Regions from separate parts of the Kitasatospora sp. NPDC058115 genome, predicted to be linked through region 2. Evidence: riboswitches for the same ligand, from Rfam matches in the RefSeq annotation. Region 2 holds a riboswitch; the other holds the start of a gene.
What was found. A riboswitch is a leader RNA that binds a small molecule or an ion and turns the genes downstream of it on or off. The one in region 2 is predicted to bind glycine.

Region 1: another riboswitch for glycine. It lies ahead of gcvP (aminomethyl-transferring glycine dehydrogenase); the one in region 2 lies ahead of gcvT (glycine cleavage system aminomethyltransferase GcvT).

Annotation. Positions count from the first base shown of each region.
Region 1 covers NZ_JBHVTL010000014.1:12,481-20,310, reverse strand. Annotated here, with positions in the region: gene ACFVVL_RS16610 (glutamate--cysteine ligase) at 1-222, opposite strand, end outside; gene ACFVVL_RS16605 (hypothetical protein) at 588-1,202, shown strand; gene ACFVVL_RS16600 (DUF5999 family protein) at 1,544-1,735, shown strand; gene gcvP (aminomethyl-transferring glycine dehydrogenase) at 1,839-4,739, opposite strand; glycine riboswitch at 4,977-5,080, opposite strand; partial or broken gene ACFVVL_RS16590 (PRC-barrel domain-containing protein) at 5,297-5,671, shown strand; gene ACFVVL_RS16585 (DUF2382 domain-containing protein) at 6,008-6,652, shown strand; gene ACFVVL_RS16580 (MFS transporter) at 6,793-7,830, shown strand, end outside.
Region 2 covers NZ_JBHVTL010000021.1:123,454-131,283, forward strand. Annotated here, with positions in the region: gene ACFVVL_RS22885 (CAP family protein) at 306-884, opposite strand; gene ACFVVL_RS22890 (L-serine ammonia-lyase) at 1,099-2,466, opposite strand; gene glyA (serine hydroxymethyltransferase) at 2,666-3,934, opposite strand; gene gcvH (glycine cleavage system protein GcvH) at 4,008-4,394, opposite strand; gene gcvT (glycine cleavage system aminomethyltransferase GcvT) at 4,481-5,602, opposite strand; glycine riboswitch at 5,823-5,929, opposite strand; gene ACFVVL_RS22910 (enhanced serine sensitivity protein SseB) at 6,108-6,911, shown strand; gene ACFVVL_RS22915 (enhanced serine sensitivity protein SseB C-terminal domain-containing protein) at 7,087-7,830, shown strand, end outside.

The sequences.
Region 1 (7,830 bases), on a different contig from region 2:
GGCGGAGCCGATCGCGGTGAGCACCTGGGCGTTGTTCAGCAGCGGCAGGCCCTGTTCGTCGGCCAGGTTGAGCTCGATCTCCACGCCGATGACGCCCTTGGGGCGGTCGAACCGCTCCTCCCGCAGCATCCGGCCGAGCGCGTCGAGGCAGGACTGGAGCTTTCGCCGGTACATCTGCCGGTCCGAAAGGTCCGCCCGGGTCGCCACGACCTTCTCGCCCATGGTCTCCTCCTCCTGAGCCGGCCGGCCCCCGACCGTGCAAGCATCATGCCCACCCCGAAGATCGATACCCGAACGCTTCGATTGGCTTGCATTGCAAGGAAACTGATGCCGTTTCAGCGCAACTACCGACTTGCCCGGGGCCACCGCCTGTGATAAACAGGTCACCCTGTGCACCTGTTCGAGTAGAATTCGCACTGCGCCACGGCCCGGCCCGCCATCGCCCGCGAGACCCCGGCGACGACGGCCGCGCCGGCACCGCGATCCTGCCCAACCGGACAAGGCCCAGGTCCCGTCACCGTCGACGCACCAGCCATGCCGGTATGCCGCACTCGCACGCCGATCTCGCACGGAGAGGCGACCTTGCCATGACTCTGCAGACCCCCCAGCCCCCGCCCAGTGCCCTGCGCGCGGTCCTCGCCGCGCTCGACTCGGAGACCGCGCTGCGCCAACCCGCCGCCGCCGCGCTGCGTCACCCGACCGGGCCGCTCCTCCCCGCGCACCCGCTCGCCGTCCACGTCCTGGAGGGGCCGCGGGCCGAACTCGCCGCCGCCCGCCGCACGGGGTGGCGGTTCCTCATCAAGGACGGCACCGAGGTGGCAGCCGCCGCCGAGGTGGTGCAGGGGGCGGAGGGCCACACCTTCTCCCACTTCACCGCCGGGCCGTACCTCGACTCCACGCTCCGGGCGCTGCGCGAGGCCTGGCAGCTCACCCAGTCATCGCGGTCCCGCTGCCAGCCCCGGCTGCTGACCTTTCCCGGCCAGTACGCGACGGCCCTGTGGCTGCACAGCCCGGACGGCGGGGCGGACCTGCTGATCCCGCTGGCCCCGGCCCCGATGGGCGTCACCGCGCACCGCGCCCACCCGGCCGCCGAGGTGCTGCCGCTGCTGGCCCGCACGCCCGTCGCCCGGACCCAGGCCGCCCCCCGGCCGCTGCTGCTGGGCACGACGGACGGCGCCCGGCTCCCCTCCGGGGCGCTCTGAGGTCCCGGCCGCCGTCCGGCCCGCCACCCGGTCGGGCCATCCGGCATGGCCCGACCGGGCCGTGCGCCGGATGGCCCGTCCGGCACGGCCCGCGGCGCCCGACCACCTGAACGGGTGATCTCTGCCCGGGGGTTGTGGCGCATGTCACGAAATCGCTGCGCGCGCGTCCGCAGATGCCGACACTGGGAACCAGCGTGGAAGGACCTCCTGTCCTACCCACTTGAGCGCTGGTCCACACCCGGCCCGGCGCCGGACAGAATCCGACCACCGCGGCGGCGGCCGCCGGCCACCGGCGCCACCGCACCACGGGGAGGATCGCAGAGCGAAGCGAGGGTACGTGTATGTGCCAGCACCGTCCTGAATGCCCGTCGGCCGAGTCCGAGGACCGCGAGGCCGCCGTGCCGGTGGCCTGCCACCCGGAGCAGGGCTGGAGCCTGCTCTGCAACGGCGTCCTGCTGTTCGAGGACACCGGTGAGCTGCTGCCCGACGGCCGGGTGATCGCCCCGCGCCGCCCGGCCGCGAGCGCAGTCTGAGCCGCCGGGCGTCCACGGGGGAACGCGCGCAACGGGCAGGGCCCCGGCGGAGTGATCCGCCGGGGCCCTGTCGCGTGCCGCGAGGCCGTGCGCCGTGCGTCGGTCAGACGCCGTACTCGTCCAGCGGCGGGCAGGAGCAGACGAGGTTGCGGTCGCCGTACGCGCCGTCGATCCGGCTGACCGGGGGCCAGTACTTGTCCGCCGGGTTCACGCCGGCCGGGAAGACCGCCTCCTGCCGCGTGTAGCCGTGCGCCCAGTCGCCGGCCAGCGTGGCGGCGGTGTGCGGGGCGTTGCGCAGCGGGTTGTCGTCGGCCGCCCAGGCGCCCGAACCGACCTTGTCGATCTCGGCCCGGATCTCGATCATCGCGTCGCAGAACCGGTCGATCTCGTGCAGGTCCTCGGACTCGGTCGGCTCGATCATCAGCGTGCCGGCCACCGGGAAGGACATCGTCGGCGCGTGGAAGCCGTAGTCGATCAGGCGCTTGGCGATGTCGTCCACCGTCACGCCGGTCTCCTTGGTGAGCGGGCGCAGGTCGATGATGCACTCATGCGCCACCAGGCCGCCGGGGCCGGTGTAGAGCACCGGGAAGTGCGGGGCCAGCCGCTTGGCGATGTAGTTGGCGTTCAGCACCGCGACCTGGGTGGCGCGCTTGAGGCCCTCGCCGCCCATCAGCCGGACGTACGACCAGGAGATCGGCAGGATGCCCGCCGAGCCCCACGGGGCGGCCGAGATCGGGCCGACGCCGGTGGCCGGGCCGGCCTCCTCCTGGAGCGGGTGGTTCGGCAGGTACGGCGCGAGGTGCGCGCGCACCGCCACCGGGCCGACGCCCGGGCCGCCGCCGCCGTGCGGGATGCAGAAGGTCTTGTGCAGGTTCAGGTGCGAGACGTCCGCGCCGAACTTGCCCGGCTTGGCGAGGCCGACCAGCGCGTTCAGGTTGGCGCCGTCGACGTACACCTGGCCGCCGGCCTCGTGCACCAGGCCGCAGATCTCGGTGATCTGGGTCTCGTACACGCCGTGGGTGGACGGGTAGGTGACCATCAGCACGGCGAGGCTGTCGCGGTGCTGCTCGATCTTGGCCTTGAGGTCCTCGACGTCGACGTCGCCGTCGACCAGGGTCTTGACCACGACCACGCGCATGCCGGCCATCACCGCGGAGGCGGCGTTGGTGCCGTGCGCGGAGGACGGGATCAGGCAGACGTCGCGCTGGGTGTCGCCGTTGGCGTGGTGGTAGGCGCGCACGGCCAGCAGACCGGCCAGCTCGCCCTGGGAACCGGCGTTCGGCTGGATGGAGACGGCGTCGTAGCCGGTCACCTCGACCAGCTGGCGCTCCAGCCCGCGGATCAGGGTGAGGAAGCCCTCGGCCTGGTCGACCGGCGCGAAGGGGTGCAGCTGGCCGAACTCCGGCCAGGTCACCGACTCCATCTCGGTGGTCGCGTTGAGCTTCATGGTGCAGGAGCCCAGCGGGATCATGCCGCGGTCCAGCGCGTAGTCCCGGTCCGACAGGCGGCGCAGGTAGCGCAGCATGGCGGTCTCCGAGCGGTGGCTGTGGAAGACCGGGTGGGTCAGGTACTCGTCCTCGCGCAGCAGCGCGGCGGGCAGCGCCTCGGCGTCCTCCGCCACCTCGACGCCCTCGACGCCGAACGCGGCCCACACGCCCGCCAGGTGCTCGCGGGTGGTGGTCTCGTCGGTGGAGACCGAGATCCGGTCCGCGCCGTCCTGGAAGACGTTGATGCCCTGGGCGCGGGCGGCGGCGGCGATCTCCGCGGCGCGGCCGGGGACGACCGCGGTGACGGTGTCGAAGAACTCGCCGTGCAGCAGCTCCACGCCACCGGCCTGCAGGCCCGCGGCGAGGGCGGCGGCGTAGCGGTGGGTGCGGCGGGCGATGTCGGCCAGGCCGTCCGGGCCGTGGTAGACCGCGTACATCGAGGCCATCACGGCGAGCAGCACCTGGGCGGTGCAGATGTTGCTGGTGGCCTTCTCGCGGCGGATGTGCTGCTCGCGGGTCTGCAGGGCCAGGCGGTAGGCGCGGTTGCCGTCGGCGTCGACGGAGACGCCGACCAGGCGGCCGGGCAGCGAGCGGGCGTACTCGGCGCGCACCGCGAGGTAGCCGGCGTGCGGGCCGCCGAAGCCCATCGGCACGCCGAAGCGCTGCGAGGTGCCGCAGGCGATGTCGGCGCCGAGCTCGCCCGGGGACTTCAGCAGGGTGAGGGCCAGCAGGTCGGCGGCGACGGCGACGATCGCGCCCAGGCCGTGGGCCTGCTCGATCACCGGGGCGAGGTCGCGGACCACACCGGTGGCACCGGGGTACTGGAGCAGCAGGCCGAACACGCCGCGCTCGGCGATCTCGGCCGGGATGCCCTCGGACAGGTCGGCGACGACGACCTCGACGCCGGTCGGCACGGCGCGGGTGTTGATCACCGCGACGGTCTGCGGCAGGGTCTCGGCGTCGACCAGGAAGACACCGCCCTTGACCTTGGTGACGCGGCGGGCCAGCGCCATCGCCTCGGCGGCGGCGGTGCCCTCGTCCAGCAGGGAGGAGCCGGAGGTGGGCAGGCCGGTCAGGTCGGCGACCAGGGTCTGGAAGTTGAGCAGCGCCTCCAGGCGGCCCTGCGAGATCTCCGGCTGGTACGGCGTGTAGGCGGTGTACCAGGCCGGGTTCTCCATGACGTTGCGCAGGATCACCGGCGGGGTGAAGGTGCCGTAGTAACCCAGGCCGATCATCGAGGTGAGGACGGTGTTGCGGCCGGCCAGCTCACGCAGCTCGGCGAGGACCTCGGCCTCGCTGCGCCCGGCGGGCAGGTCGAGCGCGGTGATCGAGCGGATCGCCTCGGGGACGGCGGCGGTGGCCAGCTCGTCCAGCGAGCCGTAGCCGACCTGGGCCAGCATCTTCTCCTGCGCGGCGGCGTCGGGGCCGATGTGGCGGTTCTCGAAGGGGCTGGCCTGTTCGAGCTCGGTGAGGGTCGCGGGGGTGGTGGGGCGTCCCGAGTTCGGCTGGGCGTTCATGGTGGTCGAGGCCTCCTGGTCACGGACCGGCGGGGGTGCGCACGCCGGCGCCTCACCGCTGCGGACAACAGCGGGGGCCCGGTCGGACGAACCCGACAGGCCTCCCCCTCTGTCATCGGGACCTGAGAGCTTCGCCCGCGCGGAGCGCCGTGGGACGCCCCGCCGGCTTGCACCGTCGGTGAGGGTGGGGTCCGCCGGCTCCCTCGCCCGCGATCCTGCCCTGCTTTCCAGAGTGACCTATCCCGCACGGTACGGATGCCTGAGAGATTCCGGGGAGGAGTTGCTCCTTCGGCGCCCCGACCAGCGGTTTCCGCTGTCGGGGACTCTCCCGAGCGGGCTCGGCGGTCGCGCCCAGGGTACCAGCGGGAGGCACCCCGATCACGGGTGCGTCAGGCCCGACCGCGACTTCGCGGCTGACACCCCGCGGTGACCCGGTCGGCGCAGCCCCGGGCCCGTCCGGCCGCACCCCGGTCGCGCCCGCCCGATTCATGGCATTTGGTGTGAAGTGCCGCTGTCCTGCGGGCGTTTCCGCGACCTCACCGCACTGGAGGAAAAGAGTGCAGACCGACATCGACCCCCGGGACCTCATCGGCCACAAGGCGGTCGACCGCAACGGGGACAAGATCGGCACCATCGACGAGGTGTACCTGGACGACGCCACCGGCCGTCCCGAATGGGCCGCCGTCCGGACCGGCATCTTCGGCCGGGACGCCTTCGTCCCCCTCACCACCAGCGAGTTCTCCGGCGACGAGCTGCGGGTGCCGTACGACAAGTCCCTGGTGAAGGAGTCACCGGACTTCGGCGTGGGCCAGCACCTGTCGCCCGCCCAGGAGCTCCAGCTCTACCGCTACTACGGACTGGACACCCCGGCGCAGGACCGGCCGCGGGCGGGCGGGGGCCCGGCGGCGGAACCGGACGACCTCGACTTCGGCACCACCACCGCCGGCACCACCACCGCCGGCACCGGTGCCGCCGCGGCGACCGCTCCCGCCGCCCACGGAACGCCCGCGACCAACGGAACGCCCGCGACCAACGGGACGGGCGCCACCAACGGGACGGGCGCGGCCTCCGGCACCAACGCCTCGCGCCCGGCCAAGGCGCTCACCTTCCACCGGGCGGCCGACCTCGACAAGCCGTCCGGCCCCGCCCCGGAGGTTCCCGCGCGCCCCCTCGCCACTCCCGCACCCGTCACCCCCGCGGCCCCCGCCGCCCCGGCGCCCGCGCCCTCCGCCGCGGCACCGGCCGCCCCGCCCGTCCCGCCGCCCGTCGTGCCGCCCACCGCGCAGCCCGCAGCCGCGCAGCCGGCCGTCACCCCGCCCGTCCACGCGCAGCCGGCCGTCGAACCGCAGCCCCAGCCCCAGGCACAGGCACAGGCACAGGCACAGGCCCAGCCACCGTCCCAGCCCCAGCCGCGGTCCGCGCGCCCGGAGACCGGTCCGGCCGCCCCCTCCCCCACCGGCCGGCTGGAGATCACCTGCCGCGAGGAGCGCCTGGACATCACCACCGAGTGGCACGTGATCGGCACCGCCAAGCTGCGCAAGTACGTCACCAGCGAGCAGGTGGAGCGCCGGGTCCCGGTGGTCCGCGAGCGGGTCCGGGTCGAGCGGATCCCGGTCGGCGAGGCCGAACGGGCCGCGCTCGACGAGAAGGAGATCGCCGAGGCGGTGGAGGAGGTCACCCTGCGCGAGGAGCGCCCCGTGGTCCGCAAGTACCTGGCGCCGCTCGAAAGGGTCCGCCTGGTGGTCGAGCGGTACACCACCGAGGAGGTGGTCCGCGAGGAGCTGCGGCGCGAGCAGGTCGAGGTCCACGACGACGTCACCGCCGCCCCGGCCGCCACCTCGTCACCGCCGCCCGCCGCACCGCCCGCCGCCCAGGCCCCGGCCCGCCCGGAGCCGGCCCGGCCGCTGGTCTGACACCTCCGGCACCGGACCCCGGCCGCCCCGGCCGGGGTCCTTCCTTTTTACCAAGGCTTAACCAATGAATATTTGACATGCTGAAGTATCTCTCGGCATGGTTACTTCAGTTCATTCACTATGTACGGGAGGAAGCAACCGTGAGTGAGGCACCACAGCCCACCACCGCGGCCGAGAAGAAGCAGAGCAGCGCCCGGGTCCTGCCGGCCCTCATCCTGGCGATGCTGTCGTTCAGCGTGGTGCAGACCGCGGTCGTCCCGATCCTGCCCTCGCTCGCCAAGGAACTGGACGTCTCCGGCTCCAGCATCACCTGGCTGATGACCGCCAACCTGCTGTCCGCCGCCGTGCTCACCCCCCTGCTGGGCCGCTTCGGCGATCTGCGCGGCCGCAAGCCGATGCTGCTGATCTCGCTCGCCGGCCTGGTCGCGGGCTCCGCACTCGCGGTCTCCACGCACTCCTTCACCTGGCTGGTCGTCGCCCGCGTGCTGCAGGGCGCCGGCGGTGGCGTGCTGCCGCTCGCCATCAGCATCGTCCGTGACGAACTCCCCAAGCAGAAGGTGACCGGCGGCGTCGCCGCCATCAGCGCCTCGATGGGCGTCGGCAGCGGCCTCGGCCTGGTCGCCACCGGCCTGCTGCTGGAGCACTGGAGCTACAAGTCCATCTTCTGGATGGGCCTGGTCTTCGGTCTGATCGCGGTCGCCCTGGTCGCCCTGCGGGTGCCCACCGACCCGGTCACCGACAAGGACGGCGGCGCCGACCCGCTCGGCGCGCTCACCCTCGCCGGCTGGCTCTCCGCCCTGCTGGTCGCGGTCAGCCAGGGCAACACCTGGGGCTGGACCTCCACCAGGACCCTCGGCCTGTTCGCCGTCGCCGCGGTGGTCGCCCTGATCTGGGGCATCATCGAGGTCAAGGTCGCGCACCCGCTGGTCGACATGACGATGATGTCCCGTCCGGCCGTCGCCTTCACCAACCTGGCCGGCCTGCTGATCGGCTTCGGCATGTACGGCTCCTTCATGGTCATCAGCAACTTCGCCCAGACCCCGGAGAAGTTCGCCCACTACGGCTTCACCGCCACCGTGCTGCACGCCGGTGTGATGCTGCTGCCCTCCGCCCTCGGCTCGATGGTCGCCGCCCCGCTCGGCGCCCTGCTGATCGCCCGCCGCGGCCCGCGCCTGCCG
Region 2 (7,830 bases):
CATCGCGCCGGCCAAGGGGGTGCGTGCCGCGCGATGGACGTCGGCCGTGCCAGGTCGGGCGGGCCGAAGTTCCTCGTGCCGCGACGGGGCGCGTCAGCTGGTGACGTCCGCCGTCGGACAGGTCGACTATCGCACGGATCTCAGCATGTGGGCAAACCGGATGACTTCGATTTCAAGGTTTGTAACTTAGTTCACCTTGGGAATTTGCATAGGTTCACGCTTCGGCCTGAGATTATTCATGATCGGCACGATTCTCCGGGCTCCGGAGGCCGACCGGCGACGGCCGGCGCCGGGGCGCGCCCGGGTCAGGTGCGCGGGGGCGGGACGTTCTCCGCGTACTCGGAGGAGATGTTGCCCGGCGGGCTGTAGGTGCACACGATGTACGTCTCGTACCAGGTGCCGCCGCGGCCGTGGGCGCGGGCGCAGCCGAGGCGGGTGGAGGACTTCCAGACCACCTGGGTGAACAGGCCGGTCGCGGCGGAGAAGCCGGGGGCGTCGTAGTCGTAGTCCCCGGCCTGCGCGTACCAGGCGTCGACGGCCCGGCGGCAGCCGGCCCGGTCGGGGGCGGTGGAGGCGAACCAGGACTGGTTCTCGCCGTACGCGGGGTCGAGACCGGCGTGGCCGCCGGAGAGGCGCTCGTACGTCGAGAGCCGGGCCGCCCGGGCCCTGGCGTAGTCCTGGAGGGCCGGGTCGGGGGACAGCGCCGGGACGCCGTGGCGGGCGCGGTACTCGTTGTGGGCGCGCAGGCAGTCGTCGGCGAAGGCCGCGTCGGTGGCGTCGGGCAGCGCGGTCCGGGCCGCGGCGGGGGTGGTGGCCGCCGCGGCCAGCGCGGCGGCGAACAGCAGGGTGGTGAGGGTACGGACACCGGTTCCGGTGTTCTTCATCCGCGCTCCGGGGGCTCGTGGGGACGCTCTGCCGGCCACGATGGCAGCCGCCGGGGGCCCGGACGGCCCGATCCGGCGGGGTTCACCCGAGCGGGTGAGGGGCCCGGCCGGCGCGCCCCGCCGCACGGCTACGGTGGAGCCGGCCCGAGGGTTCGCACCGCAACGGCCGCGCCCCCGCCGGAGGGGCGGGGGCGCGGCCGTCGGCGGGGAGGGGTCAGCACTCGATGACGTTGACGGCGAGGCCGCCGCGCGAGGTCTCCTTGTACTTGATCTTCATGTCGGCGCCGGTCTCCTTCATGGTCTTGATCGCCTTGTCGAGGGAGACGTGGTGGCGGCCGTCGCCGCGCAGGGCCATCCGGGCGGCGGTGACGGCCTTGACGGAGGCCATGCCGTTGCGCTCGATGCAGGGGATCTGGACCAGGCCGCCGACCGGGTCGCAGGTGAGGCCGAGGTTGTGCTCGATGCCGATCTCGGCGGCGTTCTCGACCTGCTCGGGGCTCCCGCCGAGGACCTCGGCGAGGCCGCCGGCGGCCATCGAGCAGGCGGAGCCGACCTCGCCCTGGCAGCCGACCTCGGCGCCGGAGATGGAGGCGTTCTCCTTGAAGAGCATGCCGATGGCACCGGCGGCGAGCAGGAAGCGGACGATGCCGTCCTCGTCGGCGCCCGGGATGAAGTTCAGGTAGTAGTGCAGGACGGCGGGGATGATGCCGGCCGCGCCGTTGGTCGGGGCGGTGACCACCCGGCGGCCGGAGGCGTTCTCCTCGTTGACCGCCATCGCGTAGAGGGTGACCCACTCCATCGCGTTGGCCGGGCCGATGCCCTCGGCGCGCAGCGCGCGGGCGGCCGCGGCGGCGCGCCGGCGCACCTTGAGGCCGCCGGGGAGTATGCCCTCGCGGGACATGCCGGCCCGCACGCACTCCTGCATGACCCGCCAGATCTCCAGCAGGCCGGCCCGGATCTCCTCCTCGGTGCGCCAGGCCTTCTCGTTCTCCAGCATCAGGCCGGAGATCGACAGGCCGGTCTCCCGGGTGAGCCGCAGCAGCTCCTCGCCGGTGCGGAAGGGGTACTTCAGCACGGTGTCGTCGGGCTTGACCCGGTCGGCGCCGATCGCGTCCTCGTCGACGACGAAGCCGCCGCCGACCGAGTAGTAGGTCTTCTCCAGCACGGTGGAGCCGTCGGCGCGGTAGGCCCAGAGGGTCATGCCGTTGGCGTGGTAGGGCAGCGAGCGGCGCCGGTGCAGCACCAGCTGGCTGTCCGGGTCGAAGTCGATGGCGTGGACGCCGAGCAGGTTGATCCGCTTCTCGGCGGTGATCCGCTCGACGTCGCGGTCGGCCTGGTCGACGTCGACGGTGCGGGGGGAGGCGTTCTCCAGGCCCAGCAGCACCGCCTTGGGGGTGCCGTGGCCGTGGCCGGTGGCGCCCAGCGAGCCGTACAGCTCGGCGCGGACGGCCGTCACCTCGGTCAGCAGGCCCTCCGACTTCAGGCGGCGGGCGAACATCCGGGCGGCCCGCATCGGGCCGACGGTGTGGGAACTCGACGGACCGATGCCGATGGAGAAGAGGTCGAAGACGCTGATGGCCACGGAGGGACGTCCTTGTCTGGTCTCGTGGGTGGTGCCGGCAGGGAGGGAGGACGGCGGTGGCGGGAGGGGGAGGGTCGGGCGCGGTCGGCGGGCTGACACGGGACGGGGCACCGCGCGCACTCTCCAGTGTGCGCGGTGCCCCGGAATCCCCGGTGTCCGGACGGCGTGAGCCCGGTCACCGGCCGCCGAACGACAGGACCTACAGGTTCGGGTAGAGCGGGTACTTCTCGGCCAGGGCGGTGACCCGGGCCTTGAGCGCCTCGGCGGTGCCCTCGTCGAAGGCGGGCTTCAGGGCCTCGGCGATGATGTCGGCGACCTCGCGGAAGTCCTCGGCCAGGAAGCCGCGGGTGGCGAGCGCCGGGGTGCCGATCCGCAGGCCGGAGGTGACCATCGGCGGGCGCGGGTCGTTCGGGATGGCGTTGCGGTTGACCGTGATGCCGACCTCGTGCAGACGGTCCTCGGCCTGCTGGCCGTCGAGCCGGCTGTTGCGCAGGTCGACCAGGACGAGGTGGACGTCGGTGCCGCCGGACAGCACGGAGACGCCGGCCTCGGTGACGTCGGCCTGCAGCAGGCGCTCGGCGAGGATCCGGGCCCCCTCCAGGGTGCGCTGCTGGCGCTCCTTGAACTCCTCCGAGGCGGCGACCTTGAAGGCGACCGCCTTGCCGGCGATGACGTGCTCCAGCGGGCCGCCCTGCTGGCCGGGGAAGACCGCGGAGTTGATCTTCTTGGCGTGCTCGGCCTTGGAGAGGATGACGCCGCCGCGCGGGCCGCCCAGGGTCTTGTGGGTGGTGGTGGTGACCACGTCCGCGAACGGCACCGGGTTGGGGTGCAGGCCCGCCGCGACCAGGCCGGCGAAGTGCGCCATGTCGACCATCAGCAGCGCGCCGACCTCGTCGGCGATCCGGCGGAACTCGGCGAAGTCGAGCTGGCGCGGGTAGGCGGACCAGCCGGCGATGATCAGCTGCGGCCGGTGCTCCTTGGCGAGGCGCTCGACCTCGGCCATGTCGACCTGGCCGCTCTTGTCGTCCACGTGGTACGGCACCACGTTGTAGAGCTTGCCGGAGAAGTTGATCTTCATGCCGTGGGTCAGGTGACCGCCGTGGGCCAGGTTCAGGCCCAGGATGGTGTCGCCCGGCTTGATCAGCGCGAACATCGCGGCGGCGTTGGCCTGCGCGCCGGAGTGCGGCTGGACGTTGGCGTGCTCGGCGCCGAACAGGGCCTTGATCCGGTCGATCGCGATCTGCTCGACCACGTCGACGTGCTCGCAGCCGCCGTAGTAGCGGCGGCCGGGGTAGCCCTCGGCGTACTTGTTGGTCAGCACCGAGCCCTGGGCCTCCATGACCGCCACCGGGGCGAAGTTCTCGGAGGCGATCATCTCCAGGGTGGTCTGCTGGCGGTGCAGCTCGGCGTCGACCGCGGCGGCGATCTCCGGGTCGAGGGCGTGCAGGGACTGGTTCAGAACCGTCATGGTGGGGTCTTCCCGGGAGGAGGGGGGAGGAGGCGCGGGACGGCCGCGGTGCGGCGGCCGTCCCGGCGGTGGCTCAGGCCGAGGGGTTGGTGAGCGCGGTGTACTCGTCGGCGCTCAGCAGCGGGCCGGTCGACTCGACGCGGACCTTGAACAGCCAGCCACCCTCGAACGGCTCGCCGTTGACCAGGCTGTTGTCGTTCTTGACGTCCTCGTTGACCTCGGTGACCTCGCCGGTCACCGGGGAGAACAGGTCGCTGACCGACTTGGTCGACTCCAGCTCGCCACAGGTCTCCCCGGCGGTCACGGTGGCGCCCACCTCGGGGAGCTCCACGTAGACGATGTCACCGAGGGCGTCGGCGGCGTGCTGGGTGATGCCGATCGTGGACACACCGTCGGCGTCGGCGGCGGTCAGCCACTCGTGCTCCTCGGTGTACTGCAGGTGCTGGGGGTTGGTGCTCATGGCGTCATTCTCCAGGATGGGAAGCGGGTACGACGAAGCGGCCCGGCGCGCGGACGTTCCTCGCGGGGGAAACAGGTGGGGAAGGGTCAGCGGGCGCGCTTGTAGAACGGCAGCGCCACGACCTGGACCGGCTCGTGCTTGCCGCGCACGTCCACCGCGACGGTGGAGCCGGGGGCGGCGTGGGCCGCGTCCACGTAGGCCATCGCGATCGGCTTCTCCAGCGTGGGGGAGGGCGCGCCGGAGGTGATCCGGCCGATCGGCTCGCCGTCGGCGGAGACCACGGTGTACTCGGCGCGCGGCACGCGCTTGCCCTCGGAGACCAGGCCGACCAGCACCCGCGGCGGGTTGGCCTCGGCCTCGGCGGCGGCCCGCTCCAGGGCCTTGCGGCCGACGAAGGCGCCCTCGTTGGTGGTCTTGTCGAAGCGCACGACCCGGCCCAGGCCCGCGTCGAACGGGGTCAGGTCGGTGGACAGCTCGTGGCCGTACAGCGGCATGCCGGCCTCCAGGCGCAGCGTGTCGCGGCAGGACAGGCCGCAGGGGACGAGGCCGCGGCCAGCGCCGGCCTCGGTCAGCGCCTGCCAGATCTGCTCGGCGTCGCCCGGGTTGCAGAAGATCTCGAAGCCGTCCTCGCCGGTGTAGCCGGTGCGGGCGAGCAGCACGTCGCGGCCGGCCACCTGGGCCGGGAGGATCGCGTAGTACTTCAGGCCCGGCAGGTCGGCCTCGGTGGTGCCGGCCAGGATCGCGGTGGACTCCGGGCCCTGGACGGCGATCAGCGCGTAGGCGTCGCGGTCGTCGGAGACGACGGCGTTGTAGCCCTTGGCGCGGGCGATCAGCTCGTCCAGCACCAGCTGGGCGTTGGAGGCGTTGGCGACGACCAGGAAGGCGTCCTCGCGCAGGCGGTAGACGATGAGGTCGTCCAGGATGCCGCCGTCCTCGGCGCAGATCATGGTGTAGCGGGCGCGCAGCTCGCCGAGCGCGGAGACGAAGCCGACCAGCGCGTGGTCCAGCATCTCGCCGGCCTGCGGGCCGGTGACGGTGATCTCGCCCATGTGGGAGAGGTCGAACAGGCCCGCCCTGGTGCGGACGGCGAGGTGCTCCTCGCGCTCGCTGCCGTAGCGCAGCGGCATGTCCCAGCCGGCGAAGTCGGTCATGGTGGCGCCGAGGGCGCGGTGGAGCGCGTCGAGCGCGGTGAGGCGGAGGGACGACATGGCCAGGAACTCCTCGGTCGGGGCACTCAGGGGTGCGCACGCCGGGACCGGCCCTGTCTCGGGGGCGGCGGACCCTGCGCGCGGGCATGCGGCGGCTGGGTCTCCCCATCTGTCGTCGAACCTGAGAGCTTCACCGTCCACTGCCCTGTAGGGGACCAGCATGGCGGCTTGCACCGTGGGTGGGCGTACGGCAGGGCCGTGCGCCGCTTTCCAGATGTGCCTAACCCGTGCGGTAGGGGTGCCTGAGAGATTCCGGGGAGGACTTGCTCCTTCGGCGCCGGCTGTGCCGCCTGGACGGGGCACTCCGGACTCTCCCGCGCGGGTTCGAGCGGCCGGTATGGAGTTGGCGGGGCCTGGGTGGATGCCACCGCAGACGCGCACATCATGGCACGTCCGCGGGAATGAGGGGAGGGGGGCCTCCGTCACCGCGGGCCTGACCGCCCGGTGCGGGGCGCCGGAACGCTAGGCTGCGGGCATCGGTGAGCAGAGGACGGTACGGCGGCGGATGGAGTACCCGGTGGAGCAGCAGGGGTGGGGCGGGGCGGAGGCGGCGCCGCCGGGCGGCACGTGGCCGGCCAACGAGCTGGAGCAGGTGCTCACCGCCGCGCTCGGCGACCCGGGCGCGACCCCCCGGGTGATCGAGGTGCTGGCGCGCGGCCAGGTGTGGATCCCGCTGCCGTCGGGCGGCGACCCGCAGGGGCGGTCGCTGGACCTGCCGACGATCGAACTGGCCGGCGACCCCTATGTCCCGGTGTTCTCCTCGCAGGAGGTGTTCCTCCAGCAGGCGCCCGGGATGCCGTTCGCGGTCGCGCCGGTGTGGGAGTTCGCCCGCGGCCTGCCGCTGGGCGTGGGCATCGCGGTCAACCCCGGGGCGGCGGTGGGCATCCCGGTGCCGCCGGAGGGCGTGGCCGAGCTGCGCCGCGGACCGCGCGAGGACCGCTGGGACGCCGGCCCGGATGCGCCGGAGGCTCCCGGCGGCGGCCGGGTGGCGCTGCGCGAGCCGGTGCCGGGCGAGGACCCGGAGGCGTTCCTGACCGCCTGCCGCGGGGAACTCGCGGCGCTGCCGGGAGTGCTGACCGCGCGGCGGGCGCTGGCGAGCGTCGAGGGCGAGCCGACCGTGATGTTCGTGGGCGTCCAGCTGGACCCGCTGGCCCCGGCCGACCCGGGCGCGGTGAACGAGGCATTGGGGCGAGCGCTGGGAACCGCGCCGCTGCCCGGAGGCGTCCACCTCGTACTGCTCGACCTCGCGGACGATCCGGTGGTCGACTGGTTGGTGAACCGGGTCGCGCCGTTCTACGTGCGGGGCTGATCCGGCCCCCGTCCGTCCGTCCGGCACCCGCCGGACGGGGTGCGGGCGGGGCGGCGGTACGAACCCTGGCACGTCGGCGTGGCGGCGGTCGGCGGCCGCCCCATAGGGTGCGTGCTGACGGCCGCCGGGCCGCCGGTGACGGACGAGGAACGAAGAAGCGCAGCGAGGTGGGCGCATGAGTGCGGGATCGGTAGCTGGCGGTGCACCGGGGCCCTGGGGCCAGGCGCCCACCGGACGCCCGGATCCGGGCGCGCTGGAGCGCGCGCTGCGCGAGGTGGCGCCGGAGCGCTACGAGGCCTACGAGACGATGCTGCACGCGCTCGCCGAGGGCCGGGTCTGGATGCTGCTCTGGCACGGCACGCCGGGCAGCGCGGACGCCCAGTACGGGAACATGGAGATCAGCGGCCACGGCTACGCGCCGGCCGTCACCTCGCCCGAGCAGCTGGCGGCCTCCGGCTGGGCGCGGGCCCACGAGGTGATCTCCGGCAAGGAGGTCGCGGCCTCGCTCTACCGCACCCGCTGGGGCCTGTGGCTGAACCCGCACGCCCCGGGCGGCGGGGTCGGCGTGCCGTGGGCGGACCTGCGGCGGGTCGCGGCGGGCCTGGACCGGCTGCCGGCCGGGCCGCTGAAGCTGAGCGAGCCGCAGGTGCCGGCCCAGCAGTTCTTCGCGCTGCTGGAGCGCCAGGCGGTCGAGGTGCGCGCGGTGAAGGCGCTGCGCCGGGCCTGGGTGCGGCCGTCGGTGGGCGAACCGTACCTGGCCATCGGCCTGGACCTGTACGAGAGTTCACCGCCCACGGTGGAGGCCGTGCGGGCGCTGATGCAGCGGGCGATCGCGGTCGCTCCGGAGGGCCTCGCGGTCTCGACGGTGGCGATGGCGGACGAGTACGACCCGGTGGCGCTGTGGATGCGGGCCAACGCG